DNA from 3 places in the Neobacillus sp. BF23-41 genome. Region 1 is predicted to be linked to each of the others. Evidence: riboswitches for the same ligand, from Rfam matches in the RefSeq annotation. Region 1 holds a riboswitch; each other region holds the start of a gene.

Region 1 (6,337 bases):
ATCCCAATCTGTATTATCCCCAACTTCCGCGACATCCACATGACCATTTACAATCAAACTATTATATTGATCAGAAGATTCTCCAGGTAAATGGCCAACCACATTCGGATCTCCGGGATAGACATCCCACTTATCTGTGGAAAATCCCATGTTTTCTAAATACCCTTTTATAAATCCCTGGACATCATTTGTATTCCGTGCAGGAGGACTAACGGTTGGAAACGCGATAAGGTTGGTCAACAATTCGATTAATTCCGCTTCTCTCGCTTCAACTTCTTGTGAGATTTTTTCAAGCAAATCCTCTTTCATTTGTTTACTCCCATGATTAGTTTCTGATAGTGGTATCATTTTCACTAACAATCAAAACTTTCTTTCTTAAAAATACGGTTAAAATAATAAATCCAATCAACGCTCCAGCAAACGAGCTAAATATAAATAATGGAATAAACCCAAATAATGTTGCCTTTTGACCGAGAAAAAGAGTTGCGAGTGGGTAAGAAAGCAGTGCCCCAATGATACCCGTTCCAATTACTTCACCGATAAAAGCAAGATAGATCTTTCTAGTCTTCCAAAATAATAGCGAGGCCAGTAAGGCTCCAACCATACTACCGGGAAAGGCAAAAATCGAACCAGTTCCCATCAGATTTCTTAGCAGGGAAACGCAAAAGGCCTGAGCTACAGCATAATAAGGGCCTAAAAGAACGGCTGATAAAACGTTCAAAAAGTGCTGAACCGGGAAGACCTTTGTAAATCCAATCGGTATATAGAACAGGTTGCTTGAAATGGTACCAATGGCTATCATCATCGCAGTTAACGTCAGTTTATGTGTTTTGTTCATTTGAATACCTCTCATGAATACCGACACTATTTCTTAACGCTCTGGCTGCTTCGATTGGTGATTCTGCATGGCTTATTGCCGTAATAACGGAAACCCCATTTGCCCCAGCCTCCACTACCGATTGAGCGTTTTCTACCGTGATCCCGCCAATCCCAACAATCGGAATATCAATGCCATCTTTTCGTAATTTTTCGATCAGTATTGTTCCCCGTGATGGCTTGGCATCCGCCTTTGTTTTTGTCGGAAAAACAGGGCCAATGCCAAAATAGTCAGCACCACCGCTTATTGCAATCATTGCTTCTTCCGTTGAATGGACGGAAACCCCAAGGATTCTCCTATCACCAATCTTCTCTCGAACTGTGTATACCGTTTCATCCTCTTGTCCGATATGTACACCGTCCGCATCAATTGCCACAGCCAACTCGATATCGTCATTAACAATGAAAGGGATATGATGTGCTCTGCAAATGGCTTGAAGTTCTTTCGCGAGTGCATATTTGTCAGCTCCAGTTAATGCGCCGTCACCCTTTTCTCGATATTGAAAAAGTGTAATCCCACCGGCAATTGCCTCTTTTAATACTTCGGCTGGATCCTTTAAACAGTTGGTACTGCCCATGATAAAATAAACACTTAAAGCCGCTTGTAGGTTTTTCATAATTCAGCCAGCTCCTTAGCGCTTTTCCTTTTTCGATATGCCCAATGGTTAGTTGGACCATGTCCTTGCCCGATCTCCAAATGGTTCTCAATTGCCGCCTGAATAAAATCCTTTGCTATACATACTGCTTCATAAAGAGTTTCCCCTTTTGCAAGTTCAGCAGTAATTACTGCTGAAAAAGTACAACCTGTTCCATGTGTGTTCTTTGTCTGAATTCTCTTGCTGGTAAAGTAGTAATATTCCTTTCCATCAAATAATAAATCAGTGGATTCAGACTCATTTTCATCATGGCCACCCTTAATCACGACATTTTTTACGCCTAACGCATGTAGTCTTTTAGCAGACTCCAGTTTATCTTCCACCGTCATAATCGACATGCCCGTTAGTACTTCCGCTTCTGGAATATTCGGGGTGATTACCGTTGCTATCGGCAATAAGTATTTTTTCATGGCAGAAATGGCTTCCATTTGCAACAAGGAAGCGCCACCTTTAGCAATCATGACTGGATCGACAACAATATTTTGCCATTGATAATTCCTGAGCTGTGCAGCGACGGCCTCGATGATTTCAGCATTAAAAAGCATTCCTGTTTTCACCGCATCCGCACCGATATCCTCGCCGATCGCTTCGATCTGTTTTACGACTGCCTCAGCTGTCATTGGATAGACAGCATGGACTCCTAAAGTATTTTGTGCCGTTACTGCAGTTAATGCCGACATCCCGAAAACATCTAATTCCTGAAATGTCTTTAAATCCGCTTGAATTCCTGCTCCACCGCCGCTATCAGAACCAGCGATTGTTAATGCTTTTTTCATTCAAATTACCTCCAGTTATCGATTAAACTTTTTAAAAGAAGCATGTGAAATGATATCATCGGTAGCAACTAAAGCTAATTGGTTTAAAAATTCGATTTGGAAACTTCCAGGTCCCATTTCAACTGTTTTTGCCGCTGCCTTCTCTGCTGCGATTCCATAATACGTTAAAGCAGCCACTGAAGCTTGAAGCAGGTCCTTCTCCACTCCTGCAAACGCTCCAATCACAGAGGTTAATAAACAGCCAGTGCCTGTCACCTTCGTTAAAATTGGATGTCCATTTGACACGACATAGGTTGTTTTCCCATCCGAAACGACATCCTCTTTTCCAGTGATGACGACAAGACCATTCAATTTTTGTGCTGAAGTAATAGCTAGTTCAATGATATTTCCTTTTGCATCCCCAGCATCGACGCCCTTAATTTCCCACTTTTCACCAACCACATTGGCAATTTCGGCTGCGTTTCCTCTAATCACAGAGACATTTACCTCGTTCATAATTCTTTGCGCGGTTTCGGTTCGATAGCGGGTAGCCCCTGCACCAACCGGGTCAAATATGACGGGAACACCGGATTCATTGGCCGCTTTTCCGGCAATAATCATCGAATCTACTGTCTGTGGGTTTAATGTTCCAATGTTCAATACTAATGAACTTGCAATCTTGGCCATATCTGCTACTTCCTCGGCTGCATATGCCATGACCGGTGAGGCACCAAGGGCAAGAAGCCCATTTGCCGTAAAATTCGTAACGACCACATTGGTAATATTATGTACCAGTGGGTTAACCTTTCTAACTTCTTCCAACGTTTCATACAAACTATTTTTTTCCATCTCAATTTCCCCGTTTCTTTTTTTAAAATAAAAAAACCAGATCCAATAATGGACCTGGTTAGTTAGTCAAAGAAATAATTAACATTCACTTGGCTACTTTCCTACGCTGGTATTACCCAGATCAGGTCCGAAGGGTTGAAAATTTCTCCATTTTCTCTCAGCCTGTTTACAGGGCACCCCTAGTAGATCTAATACTTTATTTAACTAACTACATAATATTCCTATGGCACTAGAATGTAAAGGAAAAAATATCAGTTAACATAACATTATTATTGTTTGCTTTTATAAGGGAAAGTAACAATAAATGTTGTCCCTTTATCTTTTTGGGAAAGAATTTCTATCTGTCCATTTAATTTTTCCAAGCTTCGCTGCACTAATGATAAACCGATTCCGCGGTTTTCACCCTTGGTAGAATATCCTTTGATAAATAATCGATTTCTTACATCCTCATCGATTCCTTTACCTGTATCATGAACCTCTAAGGCAAGGACATCATCGTAATAGTCAAACCTTAAGGTAACTTTTTTATTTGGACGGTCCGCAACAGCATCTAGTGCATTATCGATTAAATTCCCTAGGATCGTAACCACTTCATGCGTTATTTCCTGCTGTTGTGGTTCAGGTAGACTTCCTTCCCCATCAATGATTAATTCACAGCCATTTTCCCTAGCAAAGCTAAGTTTTCCTACAATAAAACCTGCTAAAACAGGATCTTTAAAACGACTAATAACAAATTCTACCTCAGTTTGTTGGTGATCGACAATTTTGGTAATGTATGACGAGACCATTTGATAGTCTTTTATATGAATTAAACCTGATATTACATGCAGTTTATTCATGAATTCATGTGATTGGGTTCTCAGTGCTTCCGCGTATAGCTTTACACCAGTTAATTGTTCAGCTAATTGCTTGATTTCGGTTTTTTCTCGGAAGGTAGCAATCGCACCGACAATCTTTCCTTTGACAACAACCGGAACCCGATTGGTTAAAATGGTAATATGATTGATTTCTTGTTCTTGGTCTAATTGAGATTCCCCTGTTTCTAGAACGGAAGATAGCATTGAATTTGGCATGTAGTCATCCACTTTTCTTCCTAAAAAGGACCCATGAATGCCAGCCTTTTGAAGAAGTCGGATCCCCTCATTATTTACGAGAGTGGTAAACGCATCCTGGTCAACTGCCAAAATTCCTTCCTTGGTGGATTGAAGCATCGCACTACGTTCCTCAAGCAATTTTGCCATCTCACTCGGCTCAAGTCCAAAAAGAATCGCTTTGATTTTTCTTGCTAGAAAAAGGGCTCCTAGAATCCCAACTAGAATTCCGACTCCTACACCGATCAAAATAATTTTCCTACTTTGTTCGATCGCCTGATTAACTTTTTCTAAAGAAATCCCAACCGCTACTGCTCCTATTTGTTTATTTTCTTGATCATACACTGGAACAAACGAGCGTAAAGACAATCCCAATGTCCCTTTGGCAATGGAAATATGCTCTTTCCCTTTTAAAACAGGTCCTTCATCTCCACCGACAAAATGCAGACCTAATAGGTTGCGGTTAGGATGTGATTTTCTTGTTCCATACATGTCCATTACGACGATAAATTCAACATGCGTTGATTGTTTAATATCATTCGCAAATGTTTGGATATCCTTCTCTGCTGTTTTATTTTTAAGCCCATTCATGACAATCGGAGAGCTTGCAACAATCCTCGCAATATCTGTTGCTTTCTCGGCTTGGTTTTTCTCTGTTTCCTGTGAAATTCTGTTGGTGATTAAAATCTCGGTTACTAACAATGCCATCACGACCACGATACAAACCAGCAGGGTTATCGTCGATTGTAAACGAAGTTTTGGTTTGGACAACCCTATTTTCCACCCCAACATGATTCCCCCTTTCTTACAGGCAATCTTTTCAAGGTATTTGCGTTAAACACCGTAACGGTTGATAGGTCTACCGACGCCCCCGTAATGGATATGAATCTTGACTTTTCCTTCTTTTTCTAAGTAATCAAGGTATCTTCGAGCCGTTACCCGAGCCATTCCTATGCTTTCCGCCACTTCTTCCGCAGAAACAGGTTCTTTTTCCTGCGAAATAAAATGGGTAATTTTTATTAACGTATTCATATTTAATCCCTTGGGTAAACTCTCTCTTTCGCTTTCTTCTTTGCTATCAATAAATAAAATTTGATCGAGCTCCTCCTGTAAAAGAGCTTTCTTTTCTCCTAATTTCACTCGATAGTTTTTATAATTATCAAGTGACTTTTTAATTCGATCAAAGGTAAACGGTTTTATGATGTAATCAACAGCCCCTTGTTGTCTTACACGGTGGATGGTTTCGATATCGCTCGCAGCTGTAATCGCTATCACATCCACTGAATAGGCCTCTGAACGAAGTTCGCTGAGCATTTCCAATCCACCCATATAAGGCATATAAATATCGATAATCGCCAGATCCGGACAGAGTTCTTTCATTAATCTTAACCCTTCCATCCCATTGGAGGCGATTCCGATAATCGAAAACCCTTCAATCCTATCAATGAATTGGCGGTGTACCTCTCGAACCATCGGATCATCTTCAATCAATAGTACTTTTAACGGAAACATCCCCCTGCTCCCCCTTACATTAAATGAAACTATATTTCCCTTTATATTATTATCATGGCCTATTTTATTAAAATAGTAAATTCATAGATAGCATTTTTTGTTCGATTAATATGAGAGTTATTTAAGGTATTTTCTATAACAAAAGGAACAATAAGACCAATATGACCAAAACCTTACTATTATCTGAATTTTCATTTATTATGTGCTTGGGTGGGTTTGAAAGCGGTAACAGTTTTATAAAACAAAGGGGTGTATGAGAAAATGAAAATTAATTTCAAAAATTTGACCGTCCAAGTATTATTGGGGATCGTACTTGGGATTGTCATCGGATTTCTTTTTCCGAAATTCGGTACAGAATTAAAGGTTTTGGCGGATATCTTTATCAAGTTAATTAAAATGGTCATTGCTCCAATTGTATTTTTTACAATAGTCATTGGTATCGGTAACATGGGGGATTTGAAGAAGGTTGGGCGTATCGGCGGGAAAGCGCTCCTGTATTTTGAAATTGTAACGACGTTTGCTTTAGCGATTGGTTTACTCCTAGTTAATATCATTAAGCCAGGATCTGGGTTTAATACAGATTCCGTAAAAGGCGGTG
Region 2 (6,337 bases), on a different contig from region 1:
ATCATTAACTGTATTAACTTCACAACCATGGCTTTGGCTTCCCCCTGGGGTAATGATTGTTCTAGTTGTACTTGGAATTAATTTTATTGGCGATGGAATGCGTGATGCCTTAGATCCGAAATCAATGAAATAGGAATCCTACTTAATGAAAGAATGAATGGCATTATATTTTAATAAAGAAAAGAGGGCAAATGTGAAAAAAGTTAAATTAAAGTTTTGTACCATTTTTTCGATTGCTTTGCTATTATTCCTAAGTGCATGTACAGGTGCTGATGAATCATCCTCTACACCAACGAAAAATGGCAAGGAAAATGGATCATCAAGTCAAGGTGATACCATTGTTGTGGGAATATCCAATGCATTAGGTACCATTAATCCGATTAATGCTCGTGATCAGGGAGCATGGACGATTTCATCCATTTTATTTGACCCTTTCTTTGAAGAAAGCGAATCAATGGAATATCTGCCTAAATTAGCAGAGAGCTTTGAAACAAAGGATAACCAAGCGTTTACCATAAAAATAAATTCAAAGGCAACGTGGACGGATGGAAAGCCAGTTACTACTGAAGACGTTAAATTTACGTTTGACACGATGGCGAATCCTAAAGTTCAAAGCATCGGCTTGAAAAACCTTCATGTTATTGATGGATTAGATGAAAATGGTGTACTGACTAAAGGAGAAACGAGTGTTAAGGGTATTGAAATTGTCGATGACAAAACATTCGTCATTCATACCAAAAACCCGGTAGATCCAAATTACATGAAAGGCTGTTTAGTCAATATCCGGACAATCCCTAGTCATATCCTTAAAGATAAAGATCCTGCTACTCTTCATCAAAATCCATATTTGTTAAAACCAACTGTAACGGATGGTGCCTATACGCTTAAAAATTTCAGCCCAGAAACACTAGTAGAACTTAAGGCCAATCCTAGCTATTACCGTGGTGCTCCAAAGACTGAAAAGCTATTCTTTAAAGTTGTGCCTTCTGCTAATTTAACGGCTCAGCTTCAAACAGGTGAAATTCATTTGAATTATCCTGCTGTAGGTCCCATCGCTATTCAAGATTATGAAAAAGTGAAAAATATGGCCAATGTTCGGTCAGTTGAAGGAAAAGGATATGATTATCAAGAGATATACTTTAATATGAAAACCATTTCTGACCCAAAAATGCGTCAAGCTATTGCTTATGCCATTAACCGGCCTCAAATTGTTGAGAAACTGTTAAAAGGGAAATCAGATATTATTGATGGAGCATATACACTCCCGCATCCATATTTAGATAAAAGCATTAAGAATTATGAATATGATTCCAAAAAGGCGAAGGAATTAATAGAGGAATCTGGATGGGATAAGAGTAAACCCATTCGACTTAATGTTCCTGTTGGAAACCAGGTTCGTGAACAAGCAGCAGTGATTATTTCTGAAAACCTTCGTGCAGTCGGTCTAAAGGTACAAATTCAAAAGTACGATTTCTCTACATATTTACAAAAAGCTGCGAAGCATGATTTTGATTTAATGTTCCTTGGAATCCCTTACCAAATTGATCCAGATATTAGTTCGAATTATGTTACCAATGCTGCTTATAATTTTGCAGGTTATAGTAATCCGGAAATGGATCAATTATTATCACAAGGCGCTTCAGAACCAAACCCTGAAAACAGGAAAGTAATTTATAATAAAGCACAAGAAATTTTGCATAACGACCTGCCAACCTTAACCATTTATACGGAACATCAAATGGGGGCGGTTTCCAAAAAAGTGAAGGTAGGTACACCAAAACAATTTGGCATGTTCTATGATGTGCAAAATTGGGAAATAGAAAAATAATTTAAGAAAAGAGAATATGATGTAATAAAGCTGACCTCGGTTCTAAACTGGGGTCATTTATTTTTATAGAAGAGCATGATCAATAGATTATTGTAAAATAATTACGTTCCTTGAAATGTGAAAAGGATAAATGGAATTCCTTCTTTTGAAATCCTAACCTATAAACGGAGGAAAGATTAGAAGATTATCTTACAAAGCCGATGAATGTGACTGAAGTTTTTTTGAAAAGTCTATTTTCGCAAGGAAGGCTAAAAATCCCCGAATCCATTAATGGATTCGGGGATATTATTTGATTTAATTTTGCTTATATCATTTTATTTCATGACGTTGTTCAATAAGTTTTTCAATTCTTTCTAATTCTTGTTTATTGTTAAGAAGTTCTTTTTTGTTTTCCTGTACTAATTTTTGAAATGACATGTTATTCGTTTTACGCATGATGTTCCTCCTGATGTATATGTTTCGTATTAGTAGATGATCAGAATAGAATAGTTTCAATTTTTATTTTTTGTTGGAATTTATTCTATATTAATATAATAATGTATTTTTAGACTTTTTTGATTATTAATTTTGAACATTTTGTGACAGATTATATTTCCATTAAAAGATAGTAGAGATTTTGGCTCTGTACTCCAAAAGTATTGTATATCCATAATTTGCAAATCATAGCGAATTGTTCTCGTATGGAATATGCTGTCTGCGATTCTTTCTTTCTACTGTCACGATACTATAGATGAAGTTTATTGAATTTTTCTTAAGCCCTTCCCAGCATGAATCTCTCGAATACCTTCCTCGCAAACCCCGTAAGAACGCCAAGAACAAGTTTCACAGACAACTTGAATATCGGCGGGGATGACATGTTTTAGGATATGGGACTCAATATCCTCCCATCTAAGAATTTGTCCGATTTTAAGGTTCATTTTGTCTAAAATAACGGCATCTCTTTCATAGATCTGGTCGTCTTGGCAATGGTATTCACCTGAATTAGGGAACTTTTCACACAACTGATCTGGTCCCTTTACAAGCTGAATCAACGTTTTTGGGTAGTTTCTCAAGGTTTGATGCAAAAGCGTCATATTTTCCACGTATTCTTGGGAATAGCCCATTCCCCGATAGCCTAGAAGGCAAAAAAGATGATGTCCTCGTAGCTTATACATTATTCTCCCCCAGTTTGTTTACTCCCTTTTTATATTAATAGTAAACTATGATTGTAATTCGGTTAACATCTATAAGTTTTATTCTACCATAAATAAGAAAAACATTTGACATTTCTACCTGAAGTGTTAACATTAGCCATGCAGGGAAATCATTACATGACAATTAAATAAATGACGCAATTCCGCTAGAGGTGCCTTTTTAAAAGGCTGAGATTGAAGTACTACTTCGGGACTCTATGAACCTGATCTGGGTAATACCAGCGTAGGGAAGTGGAAAACGGGATATTTGAAGAACGTATGTTTCTATTTCGAATTTTCGACCACTTTCTTACCTAAAGAAAGTGGTTTTTTGTTTTTTACTTTAAGCCTTCGATCTTCGGAATCTGCTTAAAAGGAGGGACGGGTATTTCAACTAGTATAAAAGATAAAGAGTTACATATTATCTCCAATGGAAATATGCCAATCGAACAGTTATGTGAAATTGTATGCGAAATTCATCCTTATATAACCGCGATTCATTTGCGGGAAAAACAAAAAACAGCACAGGAACTTTTCCAAGCCGTCCAACGGTTAACAAATGAAAACATCCCACTATCAAAGATTATCATTAATGACCGAGTCGATGTTGCCTGCGTTACCAGGGCTAGAGGAGTTCAATTAACCTTCCATAGTTTGGATGCAGCGCTTGTGAAAGAATATTTTCCTCAGCTTTTGCTCGGGAACTCCATCCACTCCTACGAGGAAGGACAACAAGCAAAAGAGAATGGTGCTGATTACGTGCTATATGGCCATGTCTTTCCTTCGCAATCAAAACCGGGTAAGACCCCAAAAGGACTAGAGGAATTAGCAAGGCTCACCCAATTAGACATCCCGGTAATAGCCATCGGCGGAATCACACCTGAAAATACGGGGCAGGTACTTCAAGCAGGGTCAAAAGGGATCGCAGTCATGTCAGGAGTTTTAGATGCTCACGATCCATTAGCAGCAGTTAAGGCTTACCTAAATGTATTAAATGGAGATGAACAAAGTGGAAAAATCATTTGATGTGGCCATTATTGGAGGAGGAATTATCGGGTCCTCGATTGCCTATCAGCTCGCAAAAAGGGGAAGAAAAGTCGTCATAATTGAGAAGGACCGAGTCGCTTGCCAAGCATCCAGTGCGGCTGCCGGAATGTTGGCAGCACAAGCAGAGCTGGAACAAGACGGTCCTTTATTCCAGCTAGCTTTAAAAAGTCAAGCGATGTTTTCAACGCTCGCAAGTGAGTTATTTGAATATACGGGAATTGATATTGAGTATGTGAATAAAGGAATGGTGAAAATTGCCGAAACCGAAGAAATAGCGCTCGAAGTTAAAAAACAGGTCACCTTCCAAAAAAAATGGGATCCAACCATTACCTGGCTCGATGCAACGGAAGTTCGTGTGCTGGAACCATCTCTTTCACCAAGTGTAGCTGGAGGGATGTATCTCCCTCATGATGGGCATGTACAACCAGCAAAGTTAACAAAAGCCTATGCAAAAGCCGCGGAACATTTTGGTGCCAAAATATATGAAGAGACGGAGGTTCTGTCTTTTGTCTATGAAAACGGTCAGGTTAAAGGGGTAACCACCAGCAACGGCGTTATCCATTGTGAACAGGTGGTTGTTGCCACTGGAGCTTGGGCGGCGAAATTAATGCAAGAATCAGGAATCGATATTCCTGTTTATCCTGTTAAAGGAGAATGCTTTTCGATTAGAACAGAAAGGCCGATGATCAACGCGACCATTTTCTCCGACAAACGCTGTTATTTAGTACCCAAACGAAATGGAGAAATTTATATAGGTGCGACTGTGATTGAAAATACCTTTGATACCAAGGTAACTCCTGAAGGGATTGCTACATTGATAGAAAGAGCGACTCAATTAGTTCCTCAGATTAAGGAGGCAGCATGGGAGCGAGTATGGGCTGGAGTCAGACCGCAGACAGGCGATGGAATCCCTTATATGGGCGAACATCCAAGCAGGCGTGGGTTGTTCATTGCAGCAGGCCATTTTCGAAATGGAATTTTATTAAGCCCGATGACAGGGAAACTAGTTGCGGACCTAGTGTCAGGTAGATTACTAGATCAGGAACTACTCTCTGCTTTTCACCTAGAACGGCACAAAGAAACGGTTAGTTAGGAGGAAAACCATGGAGGTAGTAGTAAATGGCGAGTGGATCCAATTACCCGAGAATATCGTATGTGTTTCAGATGTTCTCAAACACTATGACATCCAAGATAAGGTCGTTGTTGTGGAAGTAAACGGTGATATATTAACCAGGTTAGAGCACCAAAGTACGAGAATATCAGCTAAAGATCGAATCGAAATAGTCCATTTTGTAGGAGGCGGTTGACATGTTAAAAATAGGTTCATTATCCTTTCAATCACGTTTGTTACTTGGTACGGGAAAGTATCCAAGCTTTGAAATCCAAAAGGCAGCAGTGGAAGTGTCGAAAGCAGAAATCCTCACGTTTGCGGTGAGACGAATGAATATCTTTGAACCAAGCCAGCCGAATTTTTTAGAACAGCTCGACACTCAAAAATATAAGCTTCTGCCTAATACTGCTGGAGCAAAAACAGCCGCAGAGGCGGTCCGGATCGCGAAACTAGCGAAAGCTTCAGGACTTTGCGATATGATTAAAGTGGAAGTAATTGGCTGTGATCACACCTTGCTTCCTGACCCAATTGAAACCCTTAAAGCAACGGAAGAGTTAGTGAAAGAAGGATTTATTGTCCTCCCCTATACATCCGATGATGTGGTTTTAGCTCGAAAGCTCCAAGAAGTGGGCTGTCATGCGGTCATGCCAGGGGCCTCGCCAATTGGATCCGGTCAAGGGATCATCAATCCTGTTAATTTAGGCTTTATTATCGAGCAAGCGGCCGTACCTGTGATTGTGGATGCTGGTATTGGCTCCCCAGCTGATGCAGCATTGGCGATGGAATTAGGAGCTGATGGAGTGTTATTAAATACGGCTGTTTCAGCAGCAAACGATCCGGTCAAAATGGCTCGAGCCATGAGTTTAGCGATCGAAGCGGGACGATTAGGCTTTGAAGCCGGACGAATCGAGAAAAAGAGATACGCTACAGCCAGCAGTCCCAAGGAAGGAATGAGTATCGGGTGAATCGCTACTCACGACAAGAACTATTTTCACCAATTGGGAAAGACGGGCAGCAGCTAATTTCCACGAAACATGTACTCATCATCGGAATGGGAGCACTCGGTTCAGGAAGTGCCGAGGCACTTGTCCGTGCTGGAGTGGGAAAACTAACTATTGTGGATCGGGATTATGTCGAATGGTCGAATTTACAGCGACAGCAGCTCTATGCTGAAGAAGA
Region 3 (6,337 bases), on a different contig from region 1:
AGTAACTTCCTCTGACCAAAAGAAAACAAAATTAAATAATTTCCTGGTAAAAACTTGTAGGGTGACGACAAAAATTAAAGCAATTAACGATAGTAGTGTGAATTTTTCAAAAATGGCATCGATGACTAGACCTACTTTTTTGATTACATTCATTTGATTCCCCCCATTTGAAAACGTTTTCCTGTCTCTCATTTTATGAATCTTTCGAATGTTTTTGAATGTTCTTTTTTTAGGATAATTTGTGATTTTTTTAGGTGGAATTTGAAATCCTTTCTATTTGAATCCATTTACTTGTTTTTGTAAGTTTAATAAACGAATTAAATATAGATTAAACTTACCATGTTAACGGTATTCCATCAACTGGTTAAAATATTAGGCTCTAGCAGAAAAGGTGGACGGCCTTATAGGGGACAATCGGAAGTTTTGCACGCAAAAAGGCACAACTAGGCTATATTGCTAGTTGTGCCTTTTTCTATACTATGTATCAGATCTGTCCCGCAAAATTTTTGATTACCACAGAAAAATGTGCCAGTCACTCTAAGTAATGGCTTGTGACTGGCACTATTATTGCTCAAATCAGAGTGATGTTTTCAAGTTCCGTTTAGGCTGCTTTTGCTTTCTCTACCGAACCAGTACTATTAATTTAAGCAGGAAATCAACAATGCTCATTAACAGCACAATTTTGCTGAATCCCCTTTAAACGCTCCTCTAAAAAAGCAAGGCTAGTTTTCATTTGCGTAATTTCCTTTTTAATCTTTTGAACATTCATCCGTATAACCTCCCAAGAAAGTTACTGATATATGTTGCCCCCAGATTGCTTAAACTCCTTAGCTTTTTCCTTCATACCTGTTTCAATAGCTTCATTCGTATCAAGTTTGTTTTCTTTCGCATAATTACGAATATCTTGAGAGATTCTCATGCTACAAAATTTTGGTCCACACATTGAACAGAAATGTGCTGTTTTTGCACCTTCCGCAGGTAAAGTTTCATCATGATATTCTATTGCTCGTTCAGGATCTAAAGATAAATTAAACTGATCTCTCCAACGGAATTCAAAACGAGCTTTTGATAAGGCATCATCTCTTTTTTGGGCTCCTGGATGTCCTTTTGCCAAATCAGCAGCATGGGCGGCAATTTTGTAAGTAATAACCCCTACACGAACATCCTCTCTATTCGGTAATCCTAAATGTTCTTTAGGCGTTACATAACAAAGCATAGCTGTACCATACCAACCAATCATTGCAGCCCCAATTGCAGATGTAATGTGATCATAACCAGGTGCTATATCAGTCGTAAGAGGTCCAAGTGTGTAGAATGGTGCTTCCTGACACACTTCTAGTTGTTTATCCATATTTTCTTTAATTAGGTGCATAGGTACGTGTCCAGGTCCTTCAACCATTACTTGTACATCATGTTCCCATGCAATTTTTGTTAGCTCTCCAAGAGTCTCTAATTCTGCAAACTGCGCTTCATCATTGGCATCAGCAATAGACCCAGGACGTAAACCATCCCCTAAAGAGAATGCAACATCATAAGACTTCATTATTTCGCAGATTTCTTCAAAATGAGTATATAAAAAACTTTCTTTATGGTGGTGTAAACACCATTGTGCCATGATTGATCCACCGCGGGATACAATACCTGTTAACCGTTTTGCCGTTAATGGAACATATCGTAAAAGAACACCAGCATGAATTGTGAAGTAATCAACACCTTGCTCCGCTTGTTCGATCAAGGTATCACGGTAAACCTCCCATGTAAGATCTTCAGCAACACCATTTACTTTTTCAAGTGCTTGATAAATGGGGACGGTGCCGACAGGAACAGCTGAGTTTCGAATAATCCATTCTCTTGTTTTATGAATGTTTTTACCTGTTGATAGATCCATAATATTATCAGCACCCCAGCGTGTCGCCCAAGTCATTTTTTCAACCTCTTGTTCGATGGATGATGAAACAGCAGAGTTACCAATATTCGCGTTAATTTTAACATGAAAATTACGTCCTATTATCATAGGTTCTGACTCTGGATGATTGATATTAGAAGGAATAATCGCTCGACCTTTTGCAACTTCTTCACGTACAAATTCAGGTTTCATATTTTCCCTTATTGCGATAAATTCCATTTCAGGAGTAATAATTCCCTTTTTTGCATAATGAAGCTGTGTGACATTTTTCCCTTTTATTGCACGTAATGGTTTGCGCTTCAAACCTGGAAACACGTTATGATTGGCACGAGGATCATTTTCTTCCTTATACCCATTATCTACAGGCTTAATTTCTCGACCTTCATATTCTTCAACATCTGATCGTTCATGAATCCATGTGCTTCGAATAGCAGGAAGACCTTTTGAAATGTCTACAGAATAATTTAGATCCGTATAAGGACCGCTTGTATCATACACGCGTACTGGAAGGTTTTCCTCTTCACCAAACGTACCTGTTGTCGGGCTTAACTCAATTTCACGCATTGGTACTTTAATATCGGATCTCGAACCTGTTACATATACTTTTTTACTTCCTGGAAAACTAGACATGATGGAAATGTTTTGTTCGTTTAATGAAGTCGTTGACATAATATATCTCTCCTTTTTTTGAATATAAAGGACGAGATAAAGAACATAACAAGTGGAAAAGCGTATAAAAGTACATCAAAAAGCCGGGCCCATAAATGGTTGGACCCGGCTAATATGTATGCAGAAGTATAGGTGCAGTAAAGTTTGTCAATTCTAACTTCCCCACGCTGGTATGATCCAGATCAGGTCCCAAGAGTCAAGAAACTTCATCGTGTTTCTTTCTCAGCCCAACTTATTGGGCACCCCTAGTTATTTATATTCAATTAAGTTACATTATATATGAGTATCGGTAAAAATGAAATACATAATATTATTTAAAGTGATATAGTCGTTTTAGATAGTATGTCTAGGATAGAGAGAAAGGTTAGATATCTTCTTGCTTGGGTTTTAAGAAGAATAATTCTTTTTTTGTACCCTAAAAAAAGAAGTCTTACTTGTGACCTGACGCTCCATAATCTTTCATTGTTATTTTTACGTTGTAGTAAATTGGAACCTCACTGAATGTTTGATCCCAATCTTTTTTGACTTTTTCCCATACTTTCGGATGCTCAATTCTTAAACGGTTTCCAAAGCCAGCAACGTCTACTCGATATTCCTTTTGCGTTTTTTTAATTGTATGAACAACCAATCGTTTTACTTCTTTTTCGGTGGATTCTTCTGCCCTTTTTAGAAATGTATTATCAAAAGAGTTACCTGAAACCACCCAATTCTCAGATAATCGCCCTTCTGATTCGATGTTTACATCAAAAGAGATATTGTTTCCCTTAACATGAGAGGTGATTTTACTTTTCATAGACTCAAGCTCATATACAATTAGCCCACTCGTCTGTTTATCAAAACTTTTCACCACACCGCCTTTCCCCTTGCCTGTTATCCATGTTATCCCCTCTAATTCCTCTTCATTTAAAAAACCACGCAGTTTTTTTGTCTTTCCTTTTATCACGGCAGCTCCTGCAAATTTCACTTCTCCATTAGCCGAGATCACATTTTGCAAAAGAAAACTGGATCCTGATTGTAGCTTACCGTCTAATTTAATAATCGAGATAGGAGGCAAAATTCTTGTCGTTCGATAGGCATTATCTACCATTCCAAACAGACGAAATGCTGGAACTTCTCCTGCTTTCTTTGATACTAGGGTATTGGTAGCTCTCCCTTTACTAATAAACATAAGGCAGCTTGGTCTAAAATCATTATCCCGAAGATATTGATCAAGTAATCGATCTAAACTATACGATCGTGCAAGTTTATCACCGATTACAATGACTTTCATGTGACTGGCATTAAAAGGAAGATCCGTTACTAATGATAATTCACGAACCTCTTGAAGGATGGAGTCTCCCGTTTCAGAAATATTAACATAAGATTGTTGTTGCGATCCCCCTTCTTTACTCATTGAACTTGCTAATTGTGAGGTAATAAGTTGATAAGTTGTAGTAATCTGATCTTTTTTGGAATAGCCTTCATCTTGTTCGTTTATCTTTTTCTCTATGGTTGACTTCTTCCCTATATCGAATGCCACCCCTACACCCAAGCTTAGCTCTTCAATTTCATGACTGCTCCAACAGCCTGTAAGAGAAAAGAGTAAAAGGACAGACAGCGAAACCAAGAGAAATCGTATATTGTTATGACTTAACTTCATTGTTTTCTTCCTTTCCATCTCGCGATAATAAGAAGGAGAAGTGGTAGTAAACCAAATAAAAACAATGCAAAATTGCTAATCATATCCCCAAGTTTAAATAGATCATTGATATTTTTGGGGGTGATGGAAATGACGAAAATAAGCGGAAGTAAACCAAACATAAATGAACTAATGTTCTTTTTCGAAAGTTGAGCCAGCCCTAAAGCACCTACGTAGTAGCTGATGGTAAAGGTAGTAAACATTTGCATAATCCAAACCACCAGCAACAAAGAATCAAACCGTTCAAAGATCAAACCGGTTACCTCAAAACTTCGTATCAAATCAAGTGTTGGCCATGTTCTCGTGACCACTTCATCGACGGATAACGCTCCGATCACCATCACAACGGTTATCCCATAAAAAATCAATGGAACGGAAATTCCAATTAGGACCATTTTTACTGCTTTGTTTGGCTGTTGCATAAACGCCATGATGACCAGCAGGACTTCTGGACCTGTAAATGCGAGAGTCGTCGCCTTTACTCCTTTTAGCACAGGGATGAATCCAGTCCCCAATACCGGGCGTAAATTATCGATCTCAAATATTTTTAGGCTCAAAAAGGCTACTAGCAAAAAAAGGAAAATCGTAATAGGTAATACAATTTCAAACAGACGGGCAATCGGGTTGATACCGCCTATGATCAGATAGAGACCTACCCACATAAATGGCATCATAATTGCCCAGATAGGGGTACCTTCCAGCAAAAAATACCTTATTACTTCCGCCATTGAACGGAGTTGAAACCCGGAAGTTAAAAGAAAATAACATACTATAAGTAAACTAAGTAACCCGCCCACCCATTTTCCTACAATTTCACGGCTGTATTGATAAATTGTTTTTTGGGGAAACTGTTGGCATAATTTGACCATGATCACCCCTGCGATTATCGCGATCAGCCCGCCTAAAATAACACTTATCCATACATCTGGTGTATTCACCTTCTCTGCAGCTGTTCTGGGCAGTGTGAGGATTCCTGAACCAAGTATAAAGTTGCTGATGATAACAGCTGCTTGTGGCGTGGTAATTCGATCTTTTGGACTGACAATCATCCTTTCATGTTCCTTTCACAATAGGTTATCCTTTACGTATAGGATTTTTCGTATGCATCATCTTTGGACGACGTTTCATCATCATTAGGGGCATGCGAACCATCAAATCTTTCCATTCACTTAAACGATAAGGAACGGCTGGACTCATATAAGACACGCCAAAACTTTTTAGTTTCACTAAATGGCTTGTCATGAAAAGGAAAAATAGAATGACTCCATATAATCCAAGTATGGCAGCACAAAGCATGGCTACGAAGCGAAGAATACGCAATGTAATCCCTACACTATATTGTGGATTGGCAAAAGATGAGATCGCAGTTAACGCCACTACTATCACCAAAATGGGGCTAACAATCCCTGCCTGTACAGCTGCTTCACCAATGATTAACCCACCGACAATTCCCATTGCTGGACCAATTGGCTTCGGTAACCGGAGTCCAGCTTCCCTTAAAACTTCGATCGATATTTCCATAAATAACGCTTCGATAAGTGCAGGAAATGGAACACTAGACCTCGCCCCTATAATGGAAATGGCTAACTTAGTAGGAATCAATCCTGGATGAAATGAGATGAATGCAATATACAAAGCCGGTGTAAAAAGAGCCAGAATGGCTGCTAGATAACGAAGTAAACGGATGAACGTGCCAGGAATCCACCTTTCATAATAGTCTTCTGGTGATTGTAACATCATGCTAAAGGTAACCGGAACGATCAAAGCGAAAGGCGTCCCATCTAGTAAAATGGATACCCGACCTTCCATCAAGGCAGCAATCACACGATCAGGACGCTCTGTACTCTGTACCTGTGGAAAAGGACTAAGATAATTATCTTCGATAAGCTGCTCTACATAACCTGATTCTGGCACATTATCAAGATCAATTTTCTTAATTCGCTTTTCTACCTCTTGTACTAATTCCGGATCCACAATTTCATTTATGTAAGCGACGACTAAGTCTTTTTTTGAACGCTTTCCTACTTGAAATTTTACTAACGATAAATTTTCAATTTCACCATTCCCTCTCAAAAAAGATGTAT

Evidence for each region. A riboswitch is a leader RNA that binds a small molecule or an ion and turns the genes downstream of it on or off. The one in region 1 is predicted to bind thiamine pyrophosphate.
Region 2: another riboswitch for thiamine pyrophosphate. It lies ahead of AB7942_RS28420 (thiamine phosphate synthase); the one in region 1 lies ahead of thiM (hydroxyethylthiazole kinase).
Region 3: another riboswitch for thiamine pyrophosphate. It lies ahead of thiC (phosphomethylpyrimidine synthase ThiC); the one in region 1 lies ahead of thiM (hydroxyethylthiazole kinase).

What each region holds. Positions count from the first base shown of each region.
Region 1 covers NZ_JBGBPR010000011.1:82,853-89,189, forward strand. The annotation lists gene AB7942_RS17330 (acetylornithine deacetylase) at 1-309, opposite strand, end outside; gene thiW (energy coupling factor transporter S component ThiW) at 326-838, opposite strand; gene thiE (thiamine phosphate synthase) at 822-1,493, opposite strand; gene thiD (bifunctional hydroxymethylpyrimidine kinase/phosphomethylpyrimidine kinase) at 1,490-2,308, opposite strand; gene thiM (hydroxyethylthiazole kinase) at 2,324-3,136, opposite strand; TPP riboswitch at 3,218-3,327, opposite strand; gene dcuS (DcuS/MalK family sensor histidine kinase) at 3,406-4,998, opposite strand; gene AB7942_RS17360 (response regulator) at 5,062-5,739, opposite strand; gene AB7942_RS17365 (dicarboxylate/amino acid:cation symporter) at 6,001-6,337, shown strand, end outside.
Region 2 covers NZ_JBGBPR010000042.1:13,624-19,960, forward strand. The annotation lists gene opp4C (oligopeptide ABC transporter permease) at 1-133, shown strand, start outside; gene AB7942_RS28405 (ABC transporter substrate-binding protein) at 194-1,828, shown strand; gene AB7942_RS28410 (FbpB family small basic protein) at 2,138-2,263, opposite strand; gene AB7942_RS28415 (DUF1284 domain-containing protein) at 2,566-2,982, opposite strand; TPP riboswitch at 3,160-3,268, shown strand; gene AB7942_RS28420 (thiamine phosphate synthase) at 3,421-4,026, shown strand; gene thiO (glycine oxidase ThiO) at 4,010-5,140, shown strand; gene thiS (sulfur carrier protein ThiS) at 5,151-5,354, shown strand; gene AB7942_RS28435 (thiazole synthase) at 5,356-6,123, shown strand; gene AB7942_RS28440 (thiazole biosynthesis adenylyltransferase ThiF) at 6,078-6,337, shown strand, end outside.
Region 3 covers NZ_JBGBPR010000007.1:149,918-156,254, forward strand. The annotation lists gene AB7942_RS13400 (TRAP transporter small permease) at 1-153, opposite strand, end outside; gene thiC (phosphomethylpyrimidine synthase ThiC) at 791-2,575, opposite strand; TPP riboswitch at 2,718-2,832, opposite strand; gene AB7942_RS13410 (Ger(x)C family spore germination protein) at 3,006-4,214, opposite strand; gene AB7942_RS13415 (spore germination protein) at 4,211-5,302, opposite strand; gene AB7942_RS13420 (spore germination protein) at 5,328-6,337, opposite strand, start outside.